One region of the Kocuria sp. SL71 genome, then DNA from elsewhere that is predicted to be linked to it. Evidence: riboswitches for the same ligand, from Rfam matches in the RefSeq annotation. Region 1 holds a riboswitch; each other region holds the start of a gene.
The links. A riboswitch is a leader RNA that binds a small molecule or an ion and turns the genes downstream of it on or off. The one in region 1 is predicted to bind S-adenosylmethionine.
Positions count from the first base shown of each region.

Region 2: it holds a riboswitch for S-adenosylmethionine, as region 1 does, so the genes downstream of both, OVA15_RS06195 (MetQ/NlpA family ABC transporter substrate-binding protein) here and OVA15_RS06715 (bifunctional o-acetylhomoserine/o-acetylserine sulfhydrylase) in region 1, are expected to answer to the same signal.
Region 3: it holds a riboswitch for S-adenosylmethionine, as region 1 does, so the genes downstream of both, metE (5-methyltetrahydropteroyltriglutamate--homocysteine S-methyltransferase) here and OVA15_RS06715 (bifunctional o-acetylhomoserine/o-acetylserine sulfhydrylase) in region 1, are expected to answer to the same signal.
Region 4: it holds a riboswitch for S-adenosylmethionine, as region 1 does, so the genes downstream of both, OVA15_RS12945 (ABC transporter ATP-binding protein) here and OVA15_RS06715 (bifunctional o-acetylhomoserine/o-acetylserine sulfhydrylase) in region 1, are expected to answer to the same signal.

Region 1 covers NZ_JAPPRE010000001.1:1,493,436-1,497,638, reverse strand. The annotation lists gene OVA15_RS06725 (S9 family peptidase) at 1-1,431, opposite strand, end outside; gene OVA15_RS06720 (CPBP family intramembrane glutamic endopeptidase) at 1,504-2,280, shown strand; SAM riboswitch class IV at 2,349-2,463, shown strand; gene OVA15_RS06715 (bifunctional o-acetylhomoserine/o-acetylserine sulfhydrylase) at 2,531-3,892, shown strand; gene metX (homoserine O-acetyltransferase MetX) at 3,894-4,203, shown strand, end outside.
Region 2 covers NZ_JAPPRE010000001.1:1,386,663-1,390,865, reverse strand. The annotation lists gene OVA15_RS06210 (solute symporter family protein) at 1-247, shown strand, start outside; gene OVA15_RS06205 (GlsB/YeaQ/YmgE family stress response membrane protein) at 462-749, shown strand; gene dxr (1-deoxy-D-xylulose-5-phosphate reductoisomerase) at 901-2,175, shown strand; SAM riboswitch class IV at 2,285-2,397, shown strand; gene OVA15_RS06195 (MetQ/NlpA family ABC transporter substrate-binding protein) at 2,497-3,372, shown strand; gene OVA15_RS06190 (methionine ABC transporter ATP-binding protein) at 3,408-4,203, shown strand, end outside.
Region 3 covers NZ_JAPPRE010000001.1:2,084,707-2,088,909, forward strand. The annotation lists gene OVA15_RS09400 (adenylosuccinate synthase) at 1-1,121, opposite strand, end outside; SAM riboswitch class I at 1,317-1,416, shown strand; gene metE (5-methyltetrahydropteroyltriglutamate--homocysteine S-methyltransferase) at 1,541-4,203, shown strand, end outside.
Region 4 covers NZ_JAPPRE010000001.1:2,839,282-2,843,484, reverse strand. The annotation lists gene OVA15_RS12955 (amino acid transporter) at 1-494, shown strand, start outside; gene OVA15_RS12950 (LLM class flavin-dependent oxidoreductase) at 620-2,041, opposite strand; SAM riboswitch class IV at 2,123-2,237, opposite strand; SAM riboswitch class I at 2,354-2,460, shown strand; gene OVA15_RS12945 (ABC transporter ATP-binding protein) at 2,459-3,259, shown strand; gene OVA15_RS12940 (aliphatic sulfonate ABC transporter substrate-binding protein) at 3,256-4,203, shown strand, end outside.

The sequences.
Region 1 (4,203 bases):
GATCGGGATCCGCGTGCCGTCCTCGGCCTGGGCCCAGTCGCGCTCCACGCTGTAGTCGGCAGCCGAGTAGTCGCCCAGCACCGGCTGCTCGCGGCGCAGGACCGGATCGGGCAGCTCGGTCCCCGGCGCATCCAGGATGAGGTCGAAGACGCGCCGCGGGATCACGAAGGACTCGGCGGTGAAGCGCAGGACGGGGGAGTCCGGCTCAGCGGCGGTGAGGGAGACAGCCGTGAGCTCGCCGGGCACCTCGAGGACATGGGGCTCGGCCTGGCTCTCCGTGCCGAGTCCCTTCAGCGGCAGGATGCGCAGCCCCGGCAGGATGTCCTCGCGGACCTCGAGAACCAGGTGATGCTGTGTGGCGGCGAAGCCCAGCACGCGCAGTCCCTCCCTGGGTGCCACGATGTCGATGCCGGGCGGGAATCCGTCGCCGGGCAGTTCCGCCGACTCGCCGGGCAGGTCCGACAGCTCGATCAGGCTCAGGCGTCCATCCGGAGCCTGGCGATCGTGCTGGAGCAGGACGACGTCCCGGCCGTCGATCCGCACGGGCTCCGCCGAGGCGAGAACGCCGGCCCCGCGCGGCACGACCACCTGTGGGGCCTGCTCGCCGGCCTCCTCGATGCGCAGGATCGAGACCTCCGAGTACTCCGAGCACCCGGCCTCGAGCACGAGCCAGCGCCGGTCCGAGGAGAGCTCGGCCCCCAGCCACAGGCCGGGGTCGTCCTCCTGGGCGATGGTGATGTCCTGCTCGAGCGGGGTCCCGAGCACATGGCGGCGCAGGCGCCACGGCCGCCAGGTGTCGTCGACCTCGGTGTAGAAGACGGCGTCTCCGGCGGGGGAGAGGAAGGCGCCGTAGGAGGTCTCCGGGATCTCGTCGTCGAGCGTCCGGTCGGCTGCGAAGTCGTGGACGCGCACCGTGAAGCGCTCATCCCCGGTGGTGTCCTCGGCCCAGGCCATCCGGGTGCCGTCGTGGGTGATGTCGAAGGCGCCCAGCGACCAGAACTCGTGCGGCTGCGCGCGGGCGTTGCCGTCCAGGAGGGTCTGCTCGCCGGGCAGGGACTGACCTGCCACGATCTGCGGCGGCTCCCACCCCTCCTCAGCAGCCGGGACGCGGCACTGCACCGAGTGCTCCCCGCCCTCCACGGTGCGCGTGAAGTACCACCAGTCGCCGCGCCGCCACGGCACCGACAGGTCCGTCTCCTGCACGCGGGTCCGGACCTCCTGGAAGAGCCGCTCGCGCAGCGGGGCCAGCCGGGCGGTGGCGGACTCGGCGTAGGCGGTCTCGGCCTCCAGATGCGCGATGACCTCCGGGGACTCCTTGTCCCGCAGCCACTCGTACGGGTCCAGGAAGGCATCGCCGTGGAACTCGCGGACGTGGTCGCGACGCACGGCCGACGGGGGAGCGAGCGGAAAATCCGAGTTCTGGGAGGTCATGGCGCCCATCGTAAGAACCGGCGCCGACAGCATAGGCCGCTGCCGTCGTGCCCCTGGCCCACAATGGAGCCCATGACCGAACAGCGCTCCCAGGCCCCAGCCCAGCCGTCGTTCGGCTCCCAGAGAGCCGATCTGTGGCTGCAGATCCTGCTCGTGCTGGGCGTCTCGCTGGGGGCCAGCGCCCTCTGGTCGCTCCTCGACCTCGCCGAGACGCTGTCCACCAGCTCGATCGCCGAGTCGAAGGCCTCCATGAACGCGGCGCAGAGCGGCTTCCCCCTGTTCGACGTCCTGCGCCGCAGCCTCGGGATCCTCTTGGCTCTGGTCCCGCCGCTGCTGGCGCTCTATCTGCTGGCGGGCTCGGCCGGTCAGCTGCGCGGGCTGCTGCACCGGATCGGCCTGGACCGCCGGGCCCCGCTGGCGGATCTGGGGCTGGGGGCGCTGCTCTTCGCCGTCATGGGCCTGGGCACCCTGGCGCTGTACCAGGCGGGCCGCCAGCTCGGGATCACCGCCGAGATCGTCACCAACGCGGGCGGGACCTCCTGGTGGGAGGTGATCCTGCTGCTGGCCTCGGCGCTGCGACACTCGCTCGTGGAGGAGATCATCGTCGTCGTGTTCCTGGCCGATCGCCTGCTGCGCGTGGGATGGACGTGGCCGGCCGTGCTGATCGGCTCGGCCCTTCTGCGCGGCAGCTACCACCTGTACCAGGGCGTCGGTCCGGCGCTGGGCAACGTGGTGATGGGACTGGTGTTCCTGTGGCTCTACCGCCGCACCGGACGCGTGATGCCGCTGATCATCGCCCACTTCCTGCTGGACGCCGTCGGCTTCCTGGCCGGACCCCTGCTGTTCTGACGGAGGGCTCCACAGACCACGGAACCCTGGTTTGCGCCGGAGCCGTGCTCGTCCGAGAATGGGAACCAGGTCACGAGAGCCAGCGACAAGCCCCAGCTAGCTGGCCGGCAACCCTCCTTCCGCGGTGGGGTGCCCTGGGTGAGGACCGGGCCGGTCGCGCACGCGGCACGGCAAGCGCGGGTCACGGCACCCGGTCCGACGGGTGCGTCGGACCTCGGTCCGCGGCCCTGGAAGACAAGGAGTCGCCGACATGTCCGCACAGCAGCCCACCCCCTCCGCACCGCAGGGCTGGAGCTTCGAGACCCGTCAGATCCACGCCGGTCAGGAGCCCGATCCCGTCACCGGCGCCCGCGCGCTGCCGATCCAGCAGACCACCTCGTACGTCTTCCCGGACGCCGAGACCGCAGCCGGTCGCTTCGGGCTCAGCCAGGTCGGGCCCATCTACACCCGACTGACCAACCCCACCACCGAGGTCGTCGAGAACCGCGTCGCCTCCCTGGAGGGCGGGACCGCAGCTGTCATGGTCGCCTCCGGTCAGGCCGCCACCACCTACGCGATCCTCAACGTGGCCGGGGCCGGCGATCACATCGTGGCCAGCCCGTCGCTGTACGGAGGGTCGTTCAACCTGTTCAAGCACACGCTGTCCCGGCTCGGGATCGAGACCACTTTCGTCTCCGATCCGGACGATCCCCAGGCCTGGCGCGACGCCGTGCGGCCCAACACGAAGGCCTTCTACGCGGAGTCCATCCCGAACCCCCGCAACGACGTCCTGGACCTGGAGACGGTCTCCGCGATCGCCCACGAGTCAGAGGTCCCGCTGATGGTCGACAACACCATCGCGACCCCGTACCTGCTGCGGCCGTTCGAGCACGGCGCGGACGTGGTGATCCACTCCGCCACCAAGTTCCTCGGCGGGCACGGAACCTCGGTCGGCGGGTTCATCGTGGACTCCGGGCGCTTCGACTACACCCGCTATCCGGATCGCTTCCCGGGCTTCACGGAGCCGGACGAGTCCTATCACGGCCTCGTGTTCGGCGAGGTCTTCGGGGAGAACGGGCCGTTCGGGGCCAACGTGTCTTTCGCGTTCAAGATCCGCACGCAGCTGCTGCGCGACATGGGCGCTGCCATCTCCCCGTTCAACGCCTTCCTGATCGAGCAGGGCATCGAGACGCTGTCGCTGCGCATGGAGCGCCACGTCGCCAACGCTCAGACGGTCGCCACCTGGCTGGAGGCCCACGAGGGCGTCGAAGCCGTGTCCTACGCCGGGCTCGAGTCCTCTCCGTGGCACGAGCGTGCGCAGAAGTACGTCCCCGGCGGCGCAGGTTCGATCCTCGGCTTCGTGCTCGACGGCGGCTCGGAGGCCGGCCAGGCCTTCGTGGACGCGCTGAGCCTGCACTCGAACGTCGCGAACATCGGTGACGTCCGCTCGCTGGTCATCCACCCGGCCTCCACCACGCACGCTCAGCTCTCCCCGGAGGAGCAGCTGGCCGCCGGCGTCGCCCCGGGGTTCGTGCGGCTGTCCGTGGGACTGGAGCACATCGACGACATCCTCGCGGACCTGGAGCTCGGTTTCGCCGCGGTCAAGGCGCGCGGCGCAGGGGGATCGGTCTGAGGTGACCGCCATCCAGAGCACGACCGCGCGCTCGCAGCAGCCCTTCCGCACCGAGGGGCTGCTGCGCCGCGCCCGCATCGGCGACCTCGGGCTGGAATCCGGGGCCGTGCTGCCCGATGTCGAGCTGGCATACGAGACCTGGGGCGAGCTCGACGACCGCGCCTCCAACGCGGTGCTCGTCCCGCATGCGCTGACCGGGGACACCCATGTCACGCGCGGACGGGTCGCCGAGGACGCCACCTCCTTCGACCGTGTCTCCGCCGAGGCACCGGGCTGGTGGGACGGACTGGTCGGGCCCGGGCGGGCGATCG
Region 2 (4,203 bases), 110 kb from region 1:
GATCACCGCGGTCGTGCTGATCATCTTCTCCCCGGTGATGTCCGGGGCGGAGACCTCCATGATCGCCAGCGCCGACTTCGCCTGGTTTCCGCTGACCAACCCGGGCATCGTCTCGATCCCGGTCGGCTTCCTGCTGGCCATCATCGGCTCGCTCACGGAGCGCCGCCGCGAGAACCGCGAGAAGCAGGCCGAGATGGAGGTCCGCTCCATGACGGGAGTCGGGGCCGAGCCCCCGGTCGATCACTGAGCTGCGCGGCTCTCGGATCATCTCGGGGCTGACCTGGGGCGATTCGATGCACAAGTGCATCTGAGAGAAGTGTGAGAGACGCCTCAGCGGCTCGGGGCGAGGATGCTCGCCCCGAGCCGCTCAGGGGCTACTCTGAAGTAGATGCTCAGCAGCCTGAGCACTCGACCCCCAGTTCAAGGACGTCGCACTGGCGTCCCGGAAGAGGAGAAGCACCATGATCGGATCCATCATCGCCTGGTTGGTCCTCGGCATCATCGCCGGCGCCATCGCCAAGCTCATCATGCCCGGCAAGCAGGGCGGCGGCATCGTGATGACCATCATCCTGGGCATCGTCGGCGCCTTCGTCGGCGGCCTGATCGCCATGGTCATCCCGGGCCTGCACCAGGCCGGCAGCACCCTGTCCATCGGCTCGATCGTGCTCGCCATCATCGGTGCGCTCGTCGTGCTGTTCATCTACGGCGCCCTCACCAAGGGCAGCCGCGGCGGTGCCGTCGAGCGCTGAGCCGACGCGTTCCGCAGCACCTGCAAGCGCCCCGTCCCTCGTCGAGAGGGGCGGGGCGCTTCGTCTCCTCCCGGCCAGGGGGCGTGCGCGGAAGGGGGGGCGCGTCCAACGCGCTCCGGCAGCGCTGGAGGCAGGTCGGCATACTGGAGCCATGTCCGAGATCTCCAGCGAACAGCGTCCCGCCCCCGAGGCTCCCCTGTGGGCCGAGTCCCAGCGCCGCATCTGCATCCTGGGCTCGACCGGCTCCATCGGCACGCAGGCGCTCGACGTCGTGCGCACCGCCGCGGCGTCGGCCGATCAGCAGGCCCCATTCCGGGTGGTGGCCCTGGCGGCCGGCTCGTCGAACCTCGAGCTGCTTGCGGAGCAGGCCGTCGAGACCCGGGCCCCGCTCGTGGCGACGTCCGGCGATGTCCAGGACGCGGCGCTGCTCGAGCGCATGATCGCCTCGCGGGTCCTGGCGCTGGGGGAGGACTATTCCCCGCAGATCCTCGCGGGATCGAAGGCCGCCGTGCAGGCGGCGCGAGCGCCGGAGGCCGATCTCGTCCTCAACGGCATCACCGGCTCGATCGGGCTGGCCCCCACCCTTGCCGCCCTGGAGGCCGGCAAGCTGCTGGCCCTGGCCAACAAGGAGTCGCTGATCGCCGGCGGTGAGCTGGTGCGCCGGGCCGCGCAGGCCTCCCCGCACGACGACCCGCTGATCCCCGTGGACTCCGAGCACTCAGCCCTGGCCCAGGCGCTGCGCAGCGGCGCGTCGGCAGAGGTCGATCGGCTCGTGCTGACGGCCTCCGGCGGGCCCTTCCGCGGGCGCTCGCGCGATTCCCTGCGGGACGTGCGCCCGCAGGACGCCCTGGCCCATCCCACCTGGGACATGGGGCTGATGGTGACCACGAACTCCTCGACCATGGTCAACAAGGCCCTCGAGGTCCTCGAGGCCCACCTGCTCTTCGACATCCCCTTGGAGCGCATCGACGTGGTGGTGCACCCGCAGTCCGTCGTGCACTCGATGGTGCAGTTCGTGGACGGCTCCACCATGGCTCAGGCCTCCCCGCCGGACATGCGCCTGCCGATCGCGCTGGGCCTCGGCTGGCCGCATCGGGTCCCGGGCGCCGCCTCGCCGTGCGACTGGACTCAGGCGGCGACCTGGAGCTTCGAGCCGCTGGATGAGGAGGCCTTCCCAGCGGTGCGTCTGCTCAAGGAGGCGGCGGCTTCCGGGCCCACCGGCCCTGCCGTGTTCAACGCCGCGAACGAGCAGGCGGTCCTGGCCTTCCACGCCGGGCGCCTGGGCTTCCTGGAGATCGTCGAGCTCGTGGCCGAAGTCGTGCGGGAGCATGAGCCCATCGACGAGCTGAGCCTCGAATCGGTGCTGGCAGCCGAGGCCTGGGCTCGCTCCCGCGCTGATGAGCTGGTGAGGCAGAGGCGTCGATGAGCCGGCCTTCGGGACGCGGCCGACGTGCAATCGGTGCCTGAGCCAGAGCCGGTGCCAGGCCTCGTGGGGGGCTCGCCCGCACCGGACTCAGATGCTAGGATCTGCGCCGGATGACGAGATCCGGCGCGAAGCTCTGGCTGGCCGGACGGCAACCCTCTCACCGTGGTGGGGTGCCCCAGATGACCATCCGGCTCCGGTTCCGCACCGCGGCAAGCACGGATTTGGGTTCGTGCGCAGCATCGATGCGCACGCCTGACGTTCAGCGCCGCCGGTCACCCCGATGGGATCGGACAGCTCGCTGAACGAAAGGCAACCCCTCCCATGCGCGCACACCGTCTCTCCGCCCTGGCCGTGACCACAGTCCTCGGCCTGACCCTCGCCGGCTGCGGCGGCGGCGACTCCGATGAGGCCCCCTACGACGACGGGGTCATCAAGATCGGCGTCGTCGGCACCACCCCCGTGAACGAGGCCCTCGTGGAGAAGGCCGAGGAGGAGGGCATCACCGTCGAGCTGGTCGAGCTCTCCGAGTACAGCCAGGTCAACCCGGCGACCGTCTCCGGCGACGTCGACATGAACTGGTTCCAGCACATCGCGTACCTGGCGGACTACAACAACAGCTCCGGGGAGACCGTCACCCCGATCGCCTCGACCTCGATCTACCCGCTGGGCCTGTACTCCAACAAGTACGAGTCGCTCGAGGACATCCAGGACGGCGACGAGATCGCCATCCCCAACGACTCGATCAACCAGTCGCGCGCGCTGCTGCTGCTGCAGGCCAACGGCCTGGTCGAGTTCACCTCGGACACCACCGCCCCGACCGAGTCGGACATCGACACCGAGGCCTCGAAGGTCTCCGTCACCCCGGTCTCGGCCGAGCAGACCGTGCTGTCCCTGGAGTCCGTGGCCGGCTCCGTCATCAACAACGACTTCCTGGCCCGCGGCGACATCGATCCCGATTCGGCCCTGGCCTCCGACGGCGCCGAGAACGAGAACGCCCGTCCGTACGTGAACCTGTTCGCCACCACCGAGGCCAACAAGGACGACGAGACCCTCCACAAGGTCGCCGATCTCTTCCACACCCCGGAGGTCGAGGAGGCCGAGAAGGAGGACAGCAAGGGCACCGCGGTGACCATGGACCTCTCGCAGGAGGAGCTGGAGCAGGTCCTCTCCGATTACGAGGAGGACCTCCAGAAGTGACCCCGGCCGAGCAGTTCCACCCCGACAGCGAGCCGGTGGCCGACGCCGCTGACACGCAGCGGCGTCGGCCCGGGCCCGAGACCGAGGCGATCGTGCGCTTCGACGGCGTCACCAAGTCCTTCACCACGGGCAAGGGCAGGACCAAGCGGGACGTGACCGCAGTCGACGACGTCACCCTCGACATCCGCCGAGGCGAGATCTTCGGCGTGATCGGCTACTCGGGCGCCGGCAAGTCCACGCTCGTGCGCCTGATCAACGGCCTGGAGCCGGTGACCTCCGGCGTCGTCGAGGTCGACGGCCGCCGGGTCGACGGCCGCACCGAGAATCAGCTGGCCCCGATCCGTCGCGACATCGGCATGATCTTCCAGCAGTTCAACCTGTTCACGTCGCGCTCCGTGGCCGGCAACGTCGAGTACCCGCTGAAGCAGGCGGGCTGGTCGGCAGCCGATCGCAGGGCGCGCGTGAAGGAGCTGCTCGAGTTCGTCGGGCTCTCCGAGCGGGCGGGCAACTACCCCGAGCAGCTCTCGGGCGGGCAGAAGCAGCGCGTGGGAATCGCCCGGGCGCTGGCTGCCAACCCCAAGATCCTGCTGGCCGACGAGTCCACCTCCGCACTGGACCCGGAGACCACCCAGGAGGTGCTGGCGCTGCTGCGCCGGGCCAACCGGGAGTTCGGGATCACGGTCGTGCTGATCACCCACGAGATGGACGTGGTGCGCTCGATCGCCGATCGCGTCGCGGTCATGGACAGTGGACGCGTGGTCGAGATGGGCCCCACGGCCCAGATCTTCTCGGCCGGGCAGTCGCCCACGACCCGTCGCTTCGTCTCCACCG
Region 3 (4,203 bases), 590 kb from region 1:
GGGAAGGTCTCGTAGATCGGCTTGGCGTGGTGGAACTCGGTCTGCGTCATGGGCATCTCGTCGTGGCGCACGCCGTCGACGTCGTAGGCCACGCACACCGGGATCTCCTCGAGCCCGGTGAGGACGTCGAGCTTGGTCACGAAGTAGTCCGTGAAGCCGTTGATCCGCGAGGCGTGACGCGCCATCACGGCGTCGTACCAGCCGGTGCGGCGCGGGCGCCCGGTGTTCACGCCGAACTCGCCGCCCACGGTGCGCAGCCGCTCCCCGGACTCGTCGAACAGCTCGGTGGGGAACGGACCGGCGCCCACGCGGGTCGTGTACGCCTTGATGATGCCGATCGAGCGGGTCAGGCGCGTGGGCCCGATGCCCGCGCCCACGCAGGCGCCGCCGGTGGTGGGGTTCGACGAGGTCACGAACGGGTACGTGCCGTGATCAACGTCCAGGAAGGTGGCCTGCCCGCCCTCGAGCAGGACGGTCTCGTCGCGGTCCAGGGCGTCGTTGAGCAGGCGCGTGGAGTCCACGATCATGGGCGCCATGCGCTCGGCGTAGCCCATGAAGTAGTCCACGATCTCGTCGGTCTCGAACGCGCGGCGGTTGTAGACCTTGAGCAGCAGCTCGTTCTTCTGCCGCAGGGCGCCCTCGATCTTCTGGCGCAGGATCGACTCGTCGAGGATGTCCTGCGCGCGCAGGCCCAGGCGCCCGATCTTGTCCATGTACGCCGGCCCGATGCCGCGACCGGTGGTGCCGATCGCGCGCTTGCCCAGGAACCGCTCGGTGACCTGGTCGAGGGTCTGGTGGTACGGGGCCACCAGGTGCGCATTGGCCGAGATGCGCAGCTTGGAGGTGTCCGCGCCGCGGGCCTCGAGGCCGTCGATCTCCTCGAACAGCGCCTGCGGGTTGACCACCACGCCGTTGCCGATCACGGGGGTGGCCCGCGGGGAGAGGATGCCTGCGGGCAGCAGCTTGAGCTCGAACTTGTCGCCGCCCACCACCACGGTGTGCCCGGCGTTGTTGCCGCCGTTCGGCTTCACGACGTAGTCCGCGCGGCCGCCGAGGATGTCCGTGGCCTTGCCCTTGCCCTCATCGCCCCACTGGGCTCCGACGATCGAGATGGCTGGCATGCGACTGCTCTCCTGACTGGGCCCGCACGAGGTCTGGATGCCGCGCCACGCGCCTTGTGGAGGCCATGGCGGATCGCGCGCCACGGGCCGAGGGCGCGACGGTCCGGGGCGATCCTATCGCGCGCCCCTCCCTGGCGGCCGTGGGAGATCTCGGGGGTTGACAAGCAGGGCCGCCTGGGGTGGTATTTATCTCGCTATCTATCCAGAGCGACCGAGAGACCTGGCTCGTCGACGTCGCAGCAACCATCCCCGCGGATCTCGCGGGGAACGGTGCTCCCGCCAGGACCGATGGAGCGTCTTCTCAGACTTCCGTGGTCCACCGGACCCGTGCCCCGCCGCGTCTTCAGCGGCGGCGCGGGCCTCCGTGCGCACCCCGTGGTCTGCCCTCCATCGGGCATCCACGGAAAGGCGAACACGGAATGCCCGATCACCATCCCCCAGCACCGCGCTCGGATCGTCCCCCGGAGACGGGGGCGCCGTCGCGCCGCAAGACGGTGCCCGCGCTGTCCTACGAGCTCTACCCGCCGCGCAGCGCAGCCAGCACCGAGTCCCTCCTGCAGACCATCGAGGCCCTGGCGCCCACGGTGCCGGACTACGTCTCGGTCACCGCGGCGGTCGATCCGCAGCGCCGCGTCCAGTCCATGGCGCTGCTGTCCCACCTGATCTTCGAGACCCCGCTGCGCCCCCTGGCCCACGTGCTGTGCACGGGAGTCACGGAGATGCAGCTGCGCGAGCTGATCCACGAGCTGCTGGACCTGGGCGTGCGCGGCATCCTGGCCCTGCGCGGGGACCGGGATCCGGCCGTCGAGCCCGGCCCTGAGGAGCTGCCCTTCGCCCGGCATCTGGTGGACCTGATCCGCTCGGTCGAGCGCGGCCGAGCCGCCCAGCTGTGCGCCGGCAACGTCTCGATCGGCGTGGCCGCCTATCCGATCAAGCACCCCGAGTCGACCTCCGTGCACCAGGACCTCGAGGTGCTGCTGGCCAAGCAGCGCGCCGGCGCCGACTTCGCGATCACTCAGCTCTACCCCGAGGCCGACGACTACGCGGCCTTCGTGTCCCGGGCTCGTCGCGCCGGAGTGGAGCTGCCGATCATCCCCGGGATCATGCCGGTCACGAGCCTGCGCCGGTACCTGCGCATCTGCGACCTGGCCGGCCTGGAGCCGGACCCGCTGCTGGCCCACGAGCTCGAGACGGCCGACTCGGACGCCGAGCGCCACCGGATCGGCGTCCGCTCTGCCGTGCACAGCGCACGCGCTGCCTTGGATTCCGGGGCTCCCGGGCTGCACCTCTACACGTTCAACCAGCACGAGGCCGCCCTGGACGTCCTGGAGCAGCTCGATCTGCCCCGCCCCACCCCTTCAGCCGGACTCGCCGGACTCATCCCCGCATCCCAGCCCGCCGACGGGCGCCCCATCCGCACCTATAAGGAGACCGCAGTGACCATCTCGAACGACGCCCAGCCCGCCGCCTTCCCGACCGCCACGATCCTGGGCTATCCCCGCATCGGCCCGAACCGCGAGCTCAAGCGCGCGCTCGAGTCGCACTGGGCCGGACGCAGCGACCTGGAGCAGCTCGAGTCCTCCGCCGCCGAGCTGCGTGCCTCCACCGCCGAGCGCCTCGAGGGGCTGGGCCTGGAGCAGGCCTCGGCCGTGCCCGGCTCCTACGCGCTCTACGACCACGTGCTCGACACCCTGATCGCCGTCGGCGCGGTGCCGACGCGCTTCGGCGACCTGCGCACCGAGACCGGAACCGTGGACCGCTCCGGGGAGTTCGTGCTGGCCCGCGGCGACGACGCCCGGCAGCCGCTCGAGATGACCAAGTGGTTCGACACCAACTACCACTACCTGGTGCCCGAGATCGGCGCGCAGACGCAGTTCGCCGCAGCGCCCGGCCGCCTGCTGGAGCAGCTGGCCGAGGCCTCCGAGCAGGGCCGGAGCCTGCGCCCCGTGCTCGTGGGCCCGGTGACCTTCCTGGCCCTGGCCAAGGACGACGGCACCGCAGCCGAGCCCATCGAGCCCCTGGATCGTCTCGAGGAGCTGCTGCCGATCTACGGCGAGATCCTCGCAGCACTCGAGGATGCCGGGGCCGAGTGGGTGCAGATCGACGAGCCCGCCCTGGTCGCGGACCACTCCCGCCTCTCTCAGCAGGACCTGCGCGCGGCGATCGAGCGCGCGGCCGGATACCTGGGAGGGCTCGACGAGCGCCCCCAGCTGCTGCTCACCTCCCCCTACGGCGATGCGGGCGAGCTGCTCGGCGCGCTGACCGGCTCGGGTGCCGAGGCCGTGCACGTGGACCTCGTTCGCGGCGGTCTCACCGACGACCAGCTCGGCCTGTTCACTTCGGCAGACGCCCCGGTGCTCGTGGCCGGAGTCGTCAACGGGCGCAACGTCTGGCGCACCGACCTCTCCGCCGCACTCGAGCGGCTCGAGGGCTTCCGCGACGCAGGCGCCCGGGTCTCCGTGGCCACGTCGAACTCGCTGATCCACGTGCCGCACACCCTCGAGGCCGAGCCCGAGCTCGACCCCGAGATCCGGTCCTGGCTGGCCTTCGCCGACGAGAAGGTGCGCGAGGTCGCCGTCCTGGCACGCGGGCTCGCCGAGGGCCGCGGGGCCGTGGCCGCCGAGCTGCAGGAGGCCGACGAGGCCCGCCGCACCCGCGCTGCGGCCCCGGGTGTGCGCATCGACGAGGTCCGCGGCCGCACTGCTTCCCTCACCGAGGCCGACTCGCAGCGCGGCACCGCCGAGCAGCGTCGCGCAGCCCAGGCGGGACGCTCGTTCGGCAGCGGCCGCCTTCCAGTGCTGCCCACCACCACGATCGGGTCCTTCCCCCAGACCGGGGAGGTCCGCCGCGCCCGCGCCGATCACCGCGCCGGACGGATCGACGACGCCGCCTACGACGGCTTCCTGCGCGAGGAGATCTCCCGGGTCATCGCCCTGCAGGACGAGTTCGGCCTGGACGTGCTGGTGCACGGCGAGCCGGAGCGCAACGACATGGTCCAGTACTTCGCCGAGCACTTCGACGGCTTCGCGACGACCGCCAACGGCTGGGTGCAGTCCTACGGCTCCCGGGCCACGCGTCCGTC
Region 4 (4,203 bases), 1.3 Mb from region 1:
ACTGGCTGCGCAGCTGCCGCGGCCGCACGGTGCGGCTGATCGCGCACCGGCCGCGCACCCAGCTGGGCGCAGCAGGGGCCCAGGCCCAGCAGCTCCTGCTCAGCGACCCCGACCTGGCCGAAAAGCTGCGCGACGAGCGCGAATGGCATCGCCTTCCCTCGGCCGACGGCGTCCTGTTCGTGGAGGTGACCCTGCGCGATCCATCGGACTTCGAGGACCGGCTGCGCGTGAGCGCCCACGAGATCGACGGCCACCGCGTCCTGCGCGCCGAGGGCTCGTCGGTGCCCACCTGCCTGGCCGGCGTGGCCCTGGCCGTCCGGGACCGGACGGGGCGGCCGTCGCACCTCTACCTCGAGTGGTCCGACGGCTCGCCCCTGGTCAACTCCCTGCGCTTCCTGCTCCTCGGCCGCGGTCAGACGGCGACGGCGGTGCATGAGGTCCTGCGCCGGGCGGTGCCGCGCAAGCAGGACCGCCCGTTCGTGCACGTGACCTGAGGCTCCGCGCAAGCAATGGGGCCGTCCGTGACGGACGCGATCTCCTCGTCCGAGTGGGGTTCGACGAGCGTGCGTGCTGGCAGAGGCCCTCGGACGGGCCTCTGCTCATCGGCCGAGCCGGCGACTCAGCCCTGCGACAGATCCCGCGACGGGGTGTCCGCGGTGGACGGCCTGCCCACGTAGGCCCCGCGGTACTTGGCCGCCGGGTGGGTGTCGAGCACCTTGGTCTGCCCGGCGCCGTAGACGTTCTCGCGCAGGGTGGGCCCGTCGTAGTCCGTGCGGTAGCGACCGCGCTTCTGCAGCTCCGGGACCACGTGCTCCACGAAGTCCTCGAACGAGCCCGGGGACACGTGGTAGGCCAGGTTGATCCCGTCCAGCCCGCCCTCGTCGATCCAGGTCTCGAGCTGATCGGCCACGGTCTGCGGCGAGCCCACGACCACGTCGCCCATGCCGCCGATCGCGCAGTGGCGGGCGATCTCCTCGCGGGTCCACTGCTTGGCCCCGTCCTGCATGGTGAACGGAGTGAGGAAGGACTGGATGGCCTCGGTCTTGACGTAGTTCAGGACCTCGTCCTCCTGGAACTTGGACAGATCCAGCCCGGACCAGCCGCCGATGATGGCCTGCGAGGCCTCCAGGTTGGCATAGCTCTGGTACTCGCGGTACTTGGCCTGGGCCTTCTCGTCGGTCTCGTCGACCACGACGGAGAGCATCGCGTAGATCTTCACGTCGTTCCGATCGCGCCCCTCGGCCTCGACCTTGTCGCGAATCCGGTCGGTCATGTACCGGGTGAGGTCCGGGCGCAGGGCGCCGATGAACACGGCCTCTGCGTGCTTGCCGGCGAAGGCCTGACCGCGCGAGGACGCCCCGGCCTGGAAGATCAGCGGCGTGCGCTGCGGGCTGGGCTCGGTGAGCGCCGCACCAGGCACCGTGAAGTGCTTGCCCTGGTGCTGGATCGGGTGGACCTTGGCCGGATCGGCGTAGATCCCGCGCTCCACGTCCCTCACGACGGCGTCGTCCTCCCAGGAGCCCTCCCACAGCTTGTAGCAGACGTCGAGGAACTCCTCGGCGATCTCGTAGCGCTCGTCGTGCTCGATCTGCGTGGGCAGACCCTGGTTCTCGGCCGCCGAAGACAGGTAGGAGGTCACCACGTTGAAGCCCACGCGCCCGCGGGTCAGATGATCCAGCGTCGCGTACTTGCGGGCCAGCGTGTACGGCTGCTCGTAGGTGACCGCACTGGTCACGCCGAAGCCGAGGTTCTTCGTCACCGCGGCCATGGCGGAGATCTGCATGAACGGATCGTTGACCGGGACCTGCGCGCCGCCGGCGATCGATGGGGCGGCCGAGTTGCGGTAGATGTCGTAGATGCCGACCACATCGGCCAGGAACAGGGCGTCGAAGCGGCCTCGCTCGAGCACCTGGGCCAGGTTCGTCCAGTACTCGATCGTGTTGTATTCCGTGGCCCGCGAGCGCGGGTGGCGCCACAGCCCGAAGCTCTGGTGATCCACGCAGGTCATGTCGAAGGCGTTCAGGGAGATCCGCTTGGCCATAGAAGGCTGCTCCTGAGAAGACAGACCCGCGCCCCGTGCGCCGCTCATGCCGCGGCCAACCTGCGGGTCCAGCGCGTGCGTGCGCCGTACTTGCCGCACGCGGTCTAGCGAGCGGCCCGATCCTCACCTGGGGCACCCCGCTACGGGAGAGGGTTGCCGTCCGGCCAGCCAGGGCTGTGGGCCGGAACTCTTGATCGTGTGAGCGTCATCCTATGCACACCTGAGGCGACGGTGCGAAGCCCGTGCCGCGCGTTGCCCCGCTCGTCCTCCGATTTGCTGTCTCCCCGGACCAGGGCATTGAATGACCCCCGGTTCCCATCCGGAGCGGCCGAGAGACCTGGCTCGTCGACGCCGCAGCAACCAGTGCCGTCCATCCGCGGCACAAGGTGCTAATGCCAGGACCGATGGAGTGATGTGATGATCTCTGCACCCCCGTCCGCCCTGAGCACGGTCGATGCCGCCTCCCTGACCTTCGATCGGGTCGGCAAGTCCTTCCCGTCTTCCGGGGGCCGCCGGCGCGACGTCCTGGCCGATGTCAGCTTCGAGGTCCGCCCCGGGGAGATCGTCTCCGTGCTGGGCCCGTCGGGCTGCGGCAAGTCCACCCTGCTGCGCGCGGTGGCCGGTCTCGGCACCGCCACGGCCGGACGGGTCCTGATCGACGACGCGCCCGTGCGCGGCCTGGACCCCCGCTGCGCGGTGGGCTTCCAGGAGCCGCGGCTGCTGCCGTGGCGCACCGTGGCCCGCAACGTGGCGCTCGGACTGCCGCGCGGCGTGCGCGGCCTCGAGGCCGAGCAGCGGGTGGCCCACCTGCTCGAGCTGGTCGGGCTGTCCAGGCATGCGGAGGATCGCCCGTCGGAGATCTCCGGAGGCATGGCGCAGCGGGCCTCGCTGGCTCGGGCGCTGGCGCGCAACCCGCAGGTGCTGCTGCTCGACGAGCCGTTCGGCGCGCTCGACGCACTGACGCGCCTGAAGATGCAGGACCTGCTGCTGGAGATCCACGCCGCCGATCCCACGACGGTCCTGCTGGTCACCCACGACGTCGAGGAGGCCCTGGTGCTCTCCGACCGCGTGGTCGTGCTCGGGACGCCGCCGGAGGGCGGGCCGGCGGGCATCCAGGAGATCCTCACGGTGGACTCGCCCCGCCCGCGCCACCGCGATGATCCCGAGCTGACGGGTGCCCGCAGGCACCTGCTCGGCCTGCTGGGCGTGGAGGCATGAGCGGGCTGACGCGTCGTCGCCTGCTGGGCCTGGCCGCCGTCGGGGCCGCCGCCGCGCCCCTGTCCGGGTGCGTCATGGAGGGCGAGGGCCCGGGCCGCGGCATGGCCGCCGGCTCGGACACCGAGATCTACCTGGACTACGCGACCTACAACCCGCTGTCGCTGATCATCCGCGAGAAGGGCTGGCTGGAGACCGTCGCCGCCGAGGGCGGCCAGGAGGTCCACTGGACGTTCTCGGCCGGGTCCAACAAGGCCAACGAGTTCCTGCGCGGCGGGGCGATCGACATCGGCTCGACCGCGGGCTCGGCCGCGCTGCTGGCGCGCACCAACCGCTCCCCCATCCGCGCGATCGACATCTGCTCCCAGCCGGAGTGGGCAGCACTCGTGCGCACCGCGGACTCGCCCCTGCGCTCGGTCGAGGATCTGCGCGGCAGGTCGGTGGCGGCCACCAAGGGCACGGATCCCTACTTCTTCCTGCTGCAGGCGCTATCAGCGGCGGATATGGGCTTCGACGAGACCACCGTGGTCAACCTCCAGCACGCCGACGGCCGCTCCGCCCTGACCAGCGGGCAGGTGGACGCCTGGTCCGGGCTCGACCCGATCATGGCCGGCGCCGAGCAGGACGGGGCGGTGCTGTTCCAGCGCGACCTGGCCTTCAACACCTACTGCTTCCTCAACGCCCGCGAGCTGTTCCTGGAGATCAACCCGCGCGGGGCCCAGATGGTCGTGGACGTCTACGCCCACGCCCGCGCCTGGGCGCTGGAGAACCCCCAGGAGGGCATCGCGATCCTGGCCGAGGCCTCCGAGATCGAGACGACGACGGCCGAGCGGGTCTGGGAGCGCACGCACCTTGACATCGACCCGGTCCCCGGCGACGACCAGCTCGAGGTCCTCGAGCGCATCGCCCCGATCCTCGTGGAGACCGGTGACGTCCCGGACCTGGAG